DNA from 3 places in the Cellulomonas dongxiuzhuiae genome. Region 2 is predicted to be linked to each of the others. Evidence: predicted binding sites of a transcription regulator. Region 2 holds the regulator's gene; each other region holds the start of a gene.
What was found. Region 2 encodes HrcA, which represses chaperone genes, less so after heat shock. Its sites were predicted from a motif close to TTNGCACTCGNNNNNNNCGAGTGCNAA; they were not measured.
Positions count from the first base shown of each region.

Region 1: KKR89_RS00480 (Hsp20/alpha crystallin family protein) is a predicted target of HrcA. The motif match lies at 1,385-1,411, and genes of this name have one in related genera.
Region 3: groES (co-chaperone GroES) is a predicted target of HrcA. The motif match lies at 1,909-1,935, and genes of this name have one in related genera.

Region 1 is NZ_CP076023.1:103,658-107,468, reverse strand. It holds gene KKR89_RS00485 (MalY/PatB family protein) at 1-607, shown strand, start outside; gene KKR89_RS00480 (Hsp20/alpha crystallin family protein) at 857-1,294, opposite strand; gene KKR89_RS00475 ((deoxy)nucleoside triphosphate pyrophosphohydrolase) at 1,460-1,915, opposite strand; gene KKR89_RS00470 (helix-turn-helix domain-containing protein) at 2,076-2,312, opposite strand; gene gcvH (glycine cleavage system protein GcvH) at 2,622-2,993, opposite strand; gene gcvT (glycine cleavage system aminomethyltransferase GcvT) at 3,053-3,811, opposite strand, start outside.
Region 2 is NZ_CP076023.1:2,499,894-2,503,704, forward strand. It holds gene dnaJ (molecular chaperone DnaJ) at 1-1,054, opposite strand, end outside; gene hrcA (heat-inducible transcriptional repressor HrcA) at 1,142-2,164, opposite strand; gene KKR89_RS11195 (DUF3097 domain-containing protein) at 2,349-3,218, shown strand; gene KKR89_RS11200 (hypothetical protein) at 3,274-3,811, opposite strand, start outside.
Region 3 is NZ_CP076023.1:2,882,309-2,886,119, forward strand. It holds gene KKR89_RS12835 (MerR family transcriptional regulator) at 1-840, opposite strand, end outside; gene KKR89_RS12840 (WhiB family transcriptional regulator) at 1,098-1,394, shown strand; gene groES (co-chaperone GroES) at 1,481-1,774, opposite strand; gene KKR89_RS12850 (class I SAM-dependent methyltransferase) at 2,018-3,220, shown strand; gene KKR89_RS12855 (glutamate--cysteine ligase) at 3,220-3,811, shown strand, end outside.

The DNA of each region.
Region 1 (3,811 bases), 1.6 Mb from region 2:
CGGCGAGCTCGCGGCACGTCACGGCGTGCGCGTCGTCGCCGACGAGATCCACGCACCCCTCACGGTCGGTGACGAGCCGTTCGTCCCCACCACGACCGTCATCCCCGACGCGATCTCGCTGCACTCCGCGTCGAAGGCCTTCAACCTCGCGGGCCTCAAGGCTGCCGTGGCCGTCCCCGGCCCCGCCGCCGACGACCTGGCCCGCCTGCCCGAGATCGTCGGGCACGGTGTCAGCCACGTCGCGTCGATCGCGCACCAGGCGGCCCACCGGGAGGGCGACGCGTGGCTCGGGGACGTGCGGGCGGCGGTGCGCGCCAACGGTGACCTCGTCGAGCAGACGCTCGCGGAGCGTCTCCCCCAGGCGTGCTGGGTGCGGCCCGCGGCGACGTACTTCGCGTGGCTCGACGTGCGGGCGATGCCCGCCGTGGTGTCGTCGGGCACCGACCCGGCACGGCTGCTGCTGCTGCACGGCCGGCTCGCGGTGAACTCCGGGCCGACGTTCGGCCCGCAGGGCGCGGGGCACGTGCGTCTCAACCTCGCGACGTCCCGCGAGATCCTGAGCGACGCCCTCGACCGGCTCGTGACCACGCTCGCCGCGCGCTCCTGACGCCCGGGCCGGCGGGAACAAGAGCTGGATTGCTCTCTCACCACCTCGGGGGTGGCTGGACTGCGCTCTCACCACCAGACCCCAGGTGGTCAGAGAGCAATCCAGTCCTACGTTCGGGGGTGGAGGTTCCCCCCTCACACCTCCGAAGAGGGCTGGACTGCTCTCTCACCACCTCGGGGTGGCTGGACTGCTCTCTCACCACCACAGGGGTGGGCGCCCTCGTGGAGGGCGCCCACCCGGTGGGATGAGTCAGCCGGCGGTGGCGGGTGCCTCGATGGGCGTCGCGGGGGCGCCGTGCTGGATCTCGACGCGGCGCGGCCTGGCCTCCTCGGCCACCGGCACCGTGAGCGTGAGGACGCCGTCGTTGTAGGTCGCGCTGATGCGGTCGAGCGCGAGCCCGCGGCCCACCGTGAGCTGGCGGGCGTACGTGCCGACCGGGCGCTCCTTGGCCAGCCACTGCACGTCGTGCTCGGTGCGCGGGCTGCGCTGCGCGCGGATCGTCAGGGTGCGGTCGTCCACGCTGACGTCGATGGTGCCCGGGTCGGCGCCCGGCAGGTCGACGTGCAGCACGTAGTGGTCGCCGTCGCGGTACAGGTCCATCGGCATGGTGGCCGATGCGCGGTCGGACGCCAGGACCTGCGCGAGCACGCGGTCCATCTCCTGGAACGGGTCGAAACGAGTAGCCATGCCCCATCACCTCCTCGACGTGGGTCCGGTCCCCCCGGATCCCGGTGCTGCCCCGGCGGTCCCCGCCACCGGGTGGCTACACGTCAAGAATTAGCACTCGTGCACTGAGAGTGCCAACCGCTCAGCGGCTCGATTTCGCTGCAGGCGAACACCCCTGCCAGGCCCTCAGGCGGAGCGGTCGACCGATCGCCGGTCGTCTCCCGTGAAGCCGGCGACGAAGCCCAGGAGACCCTCGACGATGCGGACGTCGGCGTCGAGCCACGGCACGTCCAGCCACTGCCCGGCGGGCAGCCACCGCAGCTCGTCGTGCTCGACGAGCGGTTCCGGCCCGCCCTCGAGCACCTCGGCGAACCACAGCCGCATGACGTACTCGTCGGAGATGCGCCAGGCACCGCCGTCGGGCCCCAGGAGCTCGACACCGAGCCCCACACGCACACCGAGCTCCTCGCGCAGCTCACGGTGGAGCGCGTCCTCGGGGGTCTCGCCGGGTTCGACCTTGCCGCCGGGGAACTCCCACCGGCCGGCGAGGCTGGCCGGGGTCGCACGACGGGCGGCGAGCAGCAGCCGGGGATCGTCGAGGTCGTCGACCACGGCGGCGGCCACGACCAGCACAGGACTCATGCCTCGAGTGTGCCAGCCGTCTGTCACGGCCGGGTCACGACACTGTGCCCGGCTGCTCACGTCGTCCGCACAGCCGGGGAGGACCGGCCGGGCCGAACGCGTGAACGTGGGTGGTACGGGTGCGGAGGGATCTCTCCCGCCCCTCCGCAGGGTGGTGACGTCAGCGGATGCCGTGCGCCTCGGCCCACGCGACCGCCTCGGCGCGCGTCGACACGCCGATCTTGCGGTACACGCTGCGCACCTGGGACTTCACGGTGTTGCGGGTGACGAACAGCCGCGTCGCGATGTCCTCGAGCGTCACGTCCTCGGTCAGCTCCGCCAGGACGACCCGCTCCCGGCGCGTGAGCGAGTGTGCACCCAGGATGTGCGGATCCACGGTCGTGTCCAGCATGCTCATGATGTCCTCCGGTGGGCGGCGGGCCCGGGCTCTCCGGCCCCGCGTGGGCTGCGTACCGGATGAGAGCGGCACACGTCGGGGTTATGACGCGACTTTCGCCGATTTCTCTGAATCACCGTGAGACCCCCCCGCGGTGCCGATCGCTGCACCTGTCAGACGACGCCCAGGCCCCCCTGATACATCACGGTTGAGACGTCGTCACCAGCACTGTGCGCCAGATCACCCGTTCGGGCAAGCACCCGGACGCATGGACGGCCGTCCAGGTCGTCACCCGAACGGGCGCACCCGGGCGGATGCCACCCGAACGGCTCAGGGGTTCAGCGCGCCGTACTCCTCGGCGGAGAGCAGCGGACCCGTGGACGTGACGTCGACGCGCAGGAGCCAGCCCTCGCCGTACGGGTCGGAGTTGACCAGCGACGGGTCGTCGACCGCGGCCTGGTTGACCTCGACGACGCGCCCCGTGACGGGCGAGAACAGCTCGGAGACCGACTTGGTCGACTCGATCTCCCCGATGACCGAACCCGCGGCGACGTCCGAGCCGACCGACGGCAGCTCGACGAACACGATGTCGCCCAGCGCGTCGGCGGCGACCGCCGTGATGCCCACCGTCACGGGCACCGAGGCGTCCACCCACTCGTGCTCGGCGGTGTACTGCAGCGTCTCGGGCAGCTCGGCAGCCATGGGTGCTCCTGTCGGGTCGGGTGGTGCGGACGTGCGGGCGGACCGCGTGCTGCGGGCCGTCACCGAGGACGACGGTAGAAGGGAAGTGCCACGACGCGCACGGGTTCACGCCGACCGCGCACGTCGACCGCGAGCTCGGCGCCCTCGGCGCTCATCTCAGGCGTCACGTACGCCATCGCCACGGGGTACCCGAGCGTCGGCGACGGCGCCCCCGACGTCACGGTGCCGACGACCGGCGCGTCCGGCGCCGTGGACGCGAGCACGTCGTAGCCGTGCCGCGCCGCACGACGCCCCAGGCCCCGCAGCCCCACGAGCACGCGCGCCGGCGGCGAGACCTTGCGGGCGGCGAGCGCGTCACGCCCGACGAAGGGCACCGGCGCACCGTCCGCGTCGACCTTGTCGAGCCGGACCACGCGGCCCAGGCCGGCGTCGTGCGGCGTGGTGGTGCGGTCCAGCTCGTTGCCGTACAGCGGCATGCCGGCCTCGAGGCGCAGCGAGTCGCGCGCCGACAGGCCCGCGGGGACGAGGCCGTGGTCCGCCCCCGCCGCCAGCAGGGCGCGCCACAGCGCGGGCGCTCGGTCCGCGGCGACGAAGAACTCGAACCCGTCCTCGCCGGTGTAGCCGGTGCGTGCGACCAGCACCGGTGCGCCGTCGAACCGCATCGGCAGGCACGCGTAGTAGCGCAGCGACGCGGGCGTGACGTCCGCGGGCCCGGCGGGGTCCGAGGTCAGCCCGGCCAGCGCCTCGACGACCGCGAGCGCGTGCGGCCCCTGCACCGCGACGAGCGCGGTCGCGGCGGAGCGGTCCACGACCTGCAC
Region 2 (3,811 bases):
GGCGCTCCTCGCCGCGCAGCACCGCCAGGCGGCGCAGCAGGTCGGCCTGCTCGTCGTCAGCGGGTGAGGGCACCTGGACCTCGACGTGCACGTGCAGGTCACCGCGTCCGCCGACGTGCAGGTGACCGACGCCGAGCCCGCGCAGCGTGAGGATCTGCCCCGGCTGCGTGCCCGGGCGCAGGTCGACCTCCTGGGGCCCGTCGAGCGTCTCCATCGTCACGACCGTGCCCAGCGCGGCCGCCGTCATGGGCACCTGGAGCGTCGCGTGCAGGTCGTCCCCGCGCCGGACGAACGTCTCGTGCTTGCGCTCGCGCACCTCGAGGTAGACGTCCCCGGGCGGACCGCCCGCTGGACCGACCTCGCCCTGCCCGGTCATCTTGATGCGCGTCCCGGTGTCCACGCCCGCCGGGACGTCCACCGACAGCGTGCGCCGCGAGCGCACGCGTCCCTCGCCCGCGCACTCGGTGCACGGCTCGGGGATCACGGTGCCGAACCCGTGGCAGGCGGCGCACGGCTGCGTCGTCATGACCTGCCCGAGGAACGAGCGCGCGACGCGCTGCACGGACCCGCGCCCGCCGCACACCTCGCAGGTGCGCGGCGACGTGCCGGGACGGCAGCACGTGCCACCGCAGGTGGGGCACAGCACGGCGGTGTCGACCTGCACCTCGCGGTGGACGCCGAACGCGGCCTCGGCGAGGTCGAGGTCGAGACGCACGAGCGCGTCCTGCCCGCGCCGGGCGCGCGGCACGGGTCCGCGCGGAGCACCGCCGCCGGCCGCACCGAAGAAGGTCTCGAAGATGTCCTGGAAGCCGAAGCCGCCGCCCATGCCGCCGCCGGGCGACGAGGGGTCGGCACCCATGTCGTACGCGCGGCGCTTCTCGGGGTTGCCGAGCACGTCGTAGGCGCGCGACACGTCCTTGAACCGGTCCTCCGTCCCGGGCTCGGTGCCCGAGACGTCGGGGTGCAGCTCGCGCGCCAGGCGGCGGTAGGCCTTCTTGATCTGCTCCGGCGTCGCGTCCCGCGGGACACCGAGGATCTCGTAGTAGTCGGTCACGTGGCGTGCTGCTCGCTTCCTGCTCGTGCGCGGAGGGACCCGGCCCGCGTGCGGCGCACCGAGGGGCGCGGACGCGTGGCGCGCGGGTCAGCCCGCGAGGATCCGGGTGAGGTACCGGGCGACGGCTCGGACCGCCGCCATGGTCTGGGGGTAGTCCATCCGCAGGGGGCCGACCGACCCCAGGACGGCGACGGACGAGCCGTCACCGCCGTAGCCGCTGGTGACGATGCTCGTCTCGGCGAGGCCCTCGAGCTGCGTCTCCCGGCCGATGCGCACCGCGACGCCTGCCGAGTCCTCGGCCATCTCGGACAGCAGGCGCAGCAGGACGACCTGCTCCTCGAGCGCCTCCAGCACGGGACCGATCGTGTGCGGGAAGTCCGCACCGGCGCTGCGGGCCAGGTGCGAGGCGCCCGCGACGATCACGCGCTCCTCGCGCTCCTGCGCCACGGTCTCGGCCACGACCGCCACGACCGCGCGGACGAGGTCGGCACCGTCCGGCTCGAACTCCCCCGCCAGTGCGTCGAGCGCCGTGTCGAGGTCCGCGAGCCGCAGGCCTGCCGCCACGACGTTGAGGCGCAGACGCAGGCGCGCGACGACGCTCTCGTCGAGGTCCGCGGTCAGCTCGACCGTGCGCTGCTCGACGCGGCCCGTCGTGGTGATGATGACGACGAGGAGGTGGCGCGCACCCACGGGGACCAGCTCGACGTGCCGCAGAGCGGAGCGCCGCAGCGACGGGTACTGCACGACCGCCACCTGGTGGGTCAGCTGGGCGATCAGCCGCACGGCGCGGTCCATCACGTCGTCGAGGTCGACGGCCTCCTCGAGCAGCGTGCCGATGGCGCGCTTCTCGGCCGCCGACAGCGCCCGCACGCCCGAGAGCCGGTCGACGAACTCGCGGTAGCCCAGCTCGGTCGGCACCCGCCCGGCGGAGGTGTGCGGCTGGACGATGAGACCGGCCTCCTCGAGGGCGGCCATGTCGTTGCGGATCGTCGCGGGCGAGACGCCGAGCGCGTGCCGCTCGGCAAGGGCCCGCGACCCGACGGGCTCGCGGGTCGCGACGTAGTCCTCGACGATCGCGCGCAAGACGTCCAGCCGACGGTCCTCGCTCATGTCGCTCCCTCCGTCCCCCGGGGTCCACACCGTACGTGCGACCACCTCGTGCGGTCGCCTCCCGGCCGGCCGAGGTAGCACTCGGACGGACCGAGTGCCAATTCTACGCGGTCCGGCCGGTGGATCCGCGGCCGCACCGCGCGTCGCCACGACGGCCACGCGGCACGGCTCCTACAGTGCCCGCGTGACCGACGACCGATACGGCTCCGACGTGCTCGCGGGCGCCGGCGCCACGTCCCGTGCCGCCCACCACCGCGCCCCGCGCACGTCGCGCGAGCAGCCCGCCGAGCGCGGGCTGGTCGTCGAGGACGTCGAGACGGGCTGGGTCGGTGCGGTGGTCCGGGTCGAGAAGTCGGGTGGGCTGCACGTCGTCGTGCTGGAGGACCGCCGCGGCCGGACCCGCACGTTCCGGCTCGGGCCGGGGTTCTGGGTCGAGGGTGAGCCCGTCGTCCTGACGGCCCCCGTGACGACCAGGGCGCCGGTGCGCCCGACGCGCACCGCGTCGGGCTCGGTGGCGGTGCCCGACGCGCCCGCGCGCGTGGCGCGCGGCTCGCGCATCTGGGTGGAGGGCAAGCACGACGCCGAGCTCGTCGAGAAGGTGTGGGGCGACGACCTGCGCGTCGAGGGCGTCGTCGTCGAGCTGCTCGACGGGGTCGACAACCTGGCCGACGCGCTGCGCGACTTCGGTCCGACGGCCGACCGGCGGGTGGGCGTCCTCGTCGACCACCTCGTGCCCGGCTCCAAGGAGAGCAGGCTCGCGGCCGACGCGCTGCGCACCGTGCGCGCGGGCACCGTCCGCGTCCTCGGCCACCCCTACGTCGACGTCTGGCAGGCCGTCCGACCCGAGCGCATCGGCCTGGAGGCGTGGCCCACGATCGAGCGCGGCACCGAGTGGAAGCGCGGGATCCTGCGCGAGCTCGGGTGGCCGGCCGCGGAGCAGGCGGACGTCGCGCGGGCGTGGCAGCGCATCCTGCGGTCCGTGCGGTCCTACGCCGACCTCGAGCCCAGCCTGCTGGGCCGCGTCGAGGAGCTCATCGACTTCGTCACCGCCTGACGGCGCGGACGCGGGGCCCGTGCGCCGGACGGGCCCTGCGTGCCTGCGCCGACCGTCAGGCTGCGATCTGCCCGCCCGTCAGCCGCCGGTACGCGTAGACCATGATCAGCGCGCCCACCGGCAGCGACACGAGCACGCCGATGCCGCAGACCGCGCTCCCGATCCAGCTCACGACCGCCACGACCAGGTACACGAGCACCCCCGTGCCCAGGTCGCGCGTCTGCAGCGCCACGCTGGTCCGGATGGCCTCGACGGCGCTCTGGCCGCGATCGACGATGGCGACGACGGCGTAGAACACGAAGAACCCGACGACGACGAACGCGAGCTGGCCGATGATGGGGACGAGGCTCGCGACCAGGCCGACGGCCCCGAGGATGAGGGCCAGGACGACGAGCTGTGCGAGGTACGACGTGTCGAACAGGTAGTCCGCCGACAGCGCGCGCCCGTCCGCGACCCGCAGCGCCGCCTTGATGAACGCGGCGCTGAAGAGCACCAGCAGCAGCACGACGAGCGCCACGAAGATCGCGATGCCGATCGACGCACCGACGCCCGCCGCAGCGCCCGCGACCCCGTCCCTCCCGCCCGTGAGCGCC
Region 3 (3,811 bases), 380 kb from region 2:
GGGCCCGGCGACGAGCCGCGCGTCCACACCGCCGTCGACGAGCGCCGCCGCGAGCACGTGCGCCAGGACGGGGCGCGGCTCGCCGGGCACGGGAAGGAGCAGGACCACGGGTGCGCCGGGCGGGGGCGGCGCCGCGGTGCGTGCGCGCAGCGCGCTCAGCACGGCACCCAGCAGGGTCTCGCGGGCGTCGACCCCCGGGCGCTCCACCACGGTCCGGCGCGCGAGAGCCGCGAGAGCCGGCTGCACGCGGTCGGCCCACCACCGCGTGACGTCGACCCCGGTCGAGTCCAGCAGCGCCGCGCAGCGGTCCGCCCGCCCGGTGAGCGCGGCGTCCACGAGGGCCGCGACGCTGCTCGCACCGCCGGCCGGGACGCCCGCGACCGGCGGGTGGTCGGCACCGGACCCCTCGGCCGCGGCTCCTGCCTCGGCCCGGACGGGCAGGCGGCCGGTGAGGTCGTCGCTGCCGGCCGCGGGGACGGCTCCGGCCACGTCGGGCGCCTCCGACGACTGCGCGAGCCGCGCGGCCTCGGCGGGCGCGACCCCGTCGATGGTGAGGCGGCGCATCACGAGGAGCCGCTCGAGGTCCTGGTTCGTGTAGCGGCGGTGGGCACCGGCGAGGTGCTCGGAGGGCCCGAGCCCGTAGCGGCGGTCCCACGTCCGCAGCGTGGCCGGCGCCACTCCCAGCCGGCGCGCGACGGCGGCGACGGTGAGCGCGGGCCCGCTCGGCACCTGCGCGCGGTCCGCGTCGCGAGCCGCGGGCGCGTCCGGGCGACCGGCGGGCGCGGACGCGCCCTGCGGGTCGACCGATCCGGCCGCGGTCTCGTCTGCTGCGGGGACCATGAAGCGATTGTGCCAGCAGTGTGACGCGATCCGACGTCCTCTCCCCGCGCGTCGGCCACCACCGCGGACACGCGTCCTGCACCGACGTCCAGATCGCGCCAGGCACCGTTTCACACGATCGCGTCAGAAAGTGGGTCTTGAACAACTTCTGAAGCGGTTGTAGCGTGGCGTCACGTCGCCACGGGGAACCGCGGAGACCACCGACTTTCGTCCGGCCGGCGCCGCAGGACGACCACGCAGGAGCCAAGGAGGAACACATGGCCGAGATCTCGCGTCTCCCCGGACCGGTGATGGACCTGTGGGAGTGGCAGTTCGAGGGTGCCTGCCGCGACGCGGACCAGGATCTCTTCTTCCACCCGGAGGGCGAGCGCGGCTCGGCCCGGCGCCGCCGTGCGGAGGCAGCGAAGGCCATCTGCGCCACGTGCCCCGTGCTCAAGGAGTGCCGCGAGCAGTCCCTCGCCGTCCGCGAGCCCTACGGCGTGTGGGGCGGGCTGTCCGAGGAGGAGCGTGCCGCGGTCCTCGCCGAGCGCGCCGGACGCCGCGTCACCGCCTGATCCTCCCGAGCACGACGAAGGCCCCCTCCCGAGGGAGGGGGCCTTCGTCGTGCCGGGGACGCGTCCCCGGCCGGGACAGCTGTACGTCAGGCGACGACCGCGAGGATGTCGCGAGCGGAGAGGATGAGGTACTCCTCGCCGCTGTACTTGACCTCGGTGCCGCCGTACTTCGAGTAGATGACCTTGTCACCCACGGCCACGTCCAGCGGCACGCGGTTGCCCTTGTCGTCGATACGACCGGGGCCGACCGCCAGGACCTCGCCCTCCTGGGGCTTCTCCTTGGCGCTGTCCGGGATGACGAGACCCGACGCGGTCGTCGTCTCGGCCTCGAGGGCCTTGACGACGATGCGGTCCTCGAGGGGCTTGATGGAGACCGACACAGCGGACCTCCCCTTCGCATGTGAGTAGTTCAGGAGTCTGCGCCGCACCGTCGCGCCGTCGTCGCGGGAGCCGGGCCACGGGAGCGGTTGGCACCCTCACGGGGAGAGTGCCAGTTCCTCACTCTAGGAAGGCGTTAGCACTCGGTCAACCCGAGTGCCAGAACTGGTGCCGCCGTGCCGCCTGCCGAAGCATGTCGGCGGCGCGTGGTGAGCGGGCGGGCCGTGACGTGGGAAGGTGGTGGCGTGGACGACGCCGGGCTGGTCAAGCTGCTCAGTCCCGACGGCTGGGCGCTCCTGCAGGCGCTGCCGCCGTACGACGAGCGGCTCGCGCTGCCGCTCGCCGAGCGGCTGCAGAAGGACGGGCTCGATCCCGCGCTCGTCGCGGCCGCGCTCACGCAGTCGCGGCTGCGCGCCAAGGCCCGCGCCAAGCTCGGCGAGTTCGCCGACGGCATGCTCTTCACCGTCGCGGGCCTCGAGCAGGCCACGCGCCTCGAGGTCGCCGCGCACCACGCGCGCCGGTACCGCGATGCCGGATGCCGGTACGTGGCCGACCTGACGTGCGGCCTGGGCGCCGACGCCCTGGCGATGGCAGGCATCGGCATCCGGGTGCTGGCGACCGACGTCGACGAGACGACCGCAGCACTGGCGACCGTCAACCTGCGCGCGTTCCCCGAGGTCGAGGTCCGCATGGGCGACGGGCTGGCGCTCGACCTGGCCGCCGAGGGCGTCGACGGCGTCTACGCCGACCCCGCACGCCGCACGGGCACCGGCCGGCGGGTGTTCGACCCGCGGGCCTACTCCCCGCCCCTCGACGAGGTCCTCGCCGTGCGCGGCACGGTCCCCGCGCTCGGGCTCAAGCTGGGTCCCGGCCTCGCGCACCGCGACCTGCCGCACGACGCCGAGGCGCAGTGGGTGTCGTCCGGCGGCGAGGTCGTGGAGCTCGGGCTGTGGTTCGGCCCGCTGGCTCCCGACGGCCCGGGACGCTCCGCGCTCGTCCTGCGCGACGGCAGCGCGCACGTCCTGCGTGCCGACCCCGACGGGGACGACGACGCACCGCCCGTCGGGCCGGTCGGCGGCTACCTGTACGAGCCCGACGGCGCGGTGATCCGCGCCGGCCTGGTCGGCACGGTCGCGCACCGCGTGCACGGCCGGCTCGTGGACCCCACGATCGCCTACGTGACCTCCGACGCCCTCGCCGACCGTGCCGCCTGGCAGCCGCTGGCCACGGCCTACCGCGTGCTCGACGACCTGCCGTTCGGGCTCAAGCGCCTGCGCACCTACCTGCGGGAGCGGGACGTCGGGCGGCTGACGATCAAGAAGCGCGGCACGGCCGTCACCCCCGAGACGCTGCGCCGCCAGCTGGACCTGCGCGGCGGCACCGAGAGCACGGTCGTCCTCACGCGCGTCGCCGGGCAGCAGCGCGTGCTCGTCGTGGAGCCGGTCTGATGGCCGCGCCGGTGACCCTGCCGTTCGCCGTCTCCGAGCGGTCGACGGTCGGCATCGAGTGGGAGGTGGCCCTGGTCGACGCCGACTCGGGCGACCTGCGGCAGGCGGCGCAGGCGATCTTCGCCGCGGTGCAGCCTGCCGACGGCAGCGACCACCCGCACATCACGTCCGAGCTGCTGCTCAACACGGTCGAGGTGTCGTCGGGCAAGTGCCGCACCGTCGGCGAGGCCGGGGCGGACCTGCAGCGCGCCCTCGACGAGGTCGCCGCCGCCGCGCGCCCCCTGCGTATCGAGCTCATGGGCGCCGGGACCCACCCGTTCGCCAACTGGGCGCACCAGCGCGTGACCGACAAGCAGCGGTACGCCACGCTCATCGACCGCACGCAGTGGTGGGGCCGTCAGATGCTCATCTACGGCGTGCACGTCCACGTGGGCGTCGAGGACCGCGACAAGGTCCTGCCGCTGAGCCGCGCGATGCTCACGGTGTTCCCGCACATCCAGTCGCTGTCGGCGTCGTCGCCGTTCTGGGGCGGCAAGGACACCGGCTACGCGTCGAACCGCGCGCTGCTCTTCCAGCAGCTGCCGACGGCCG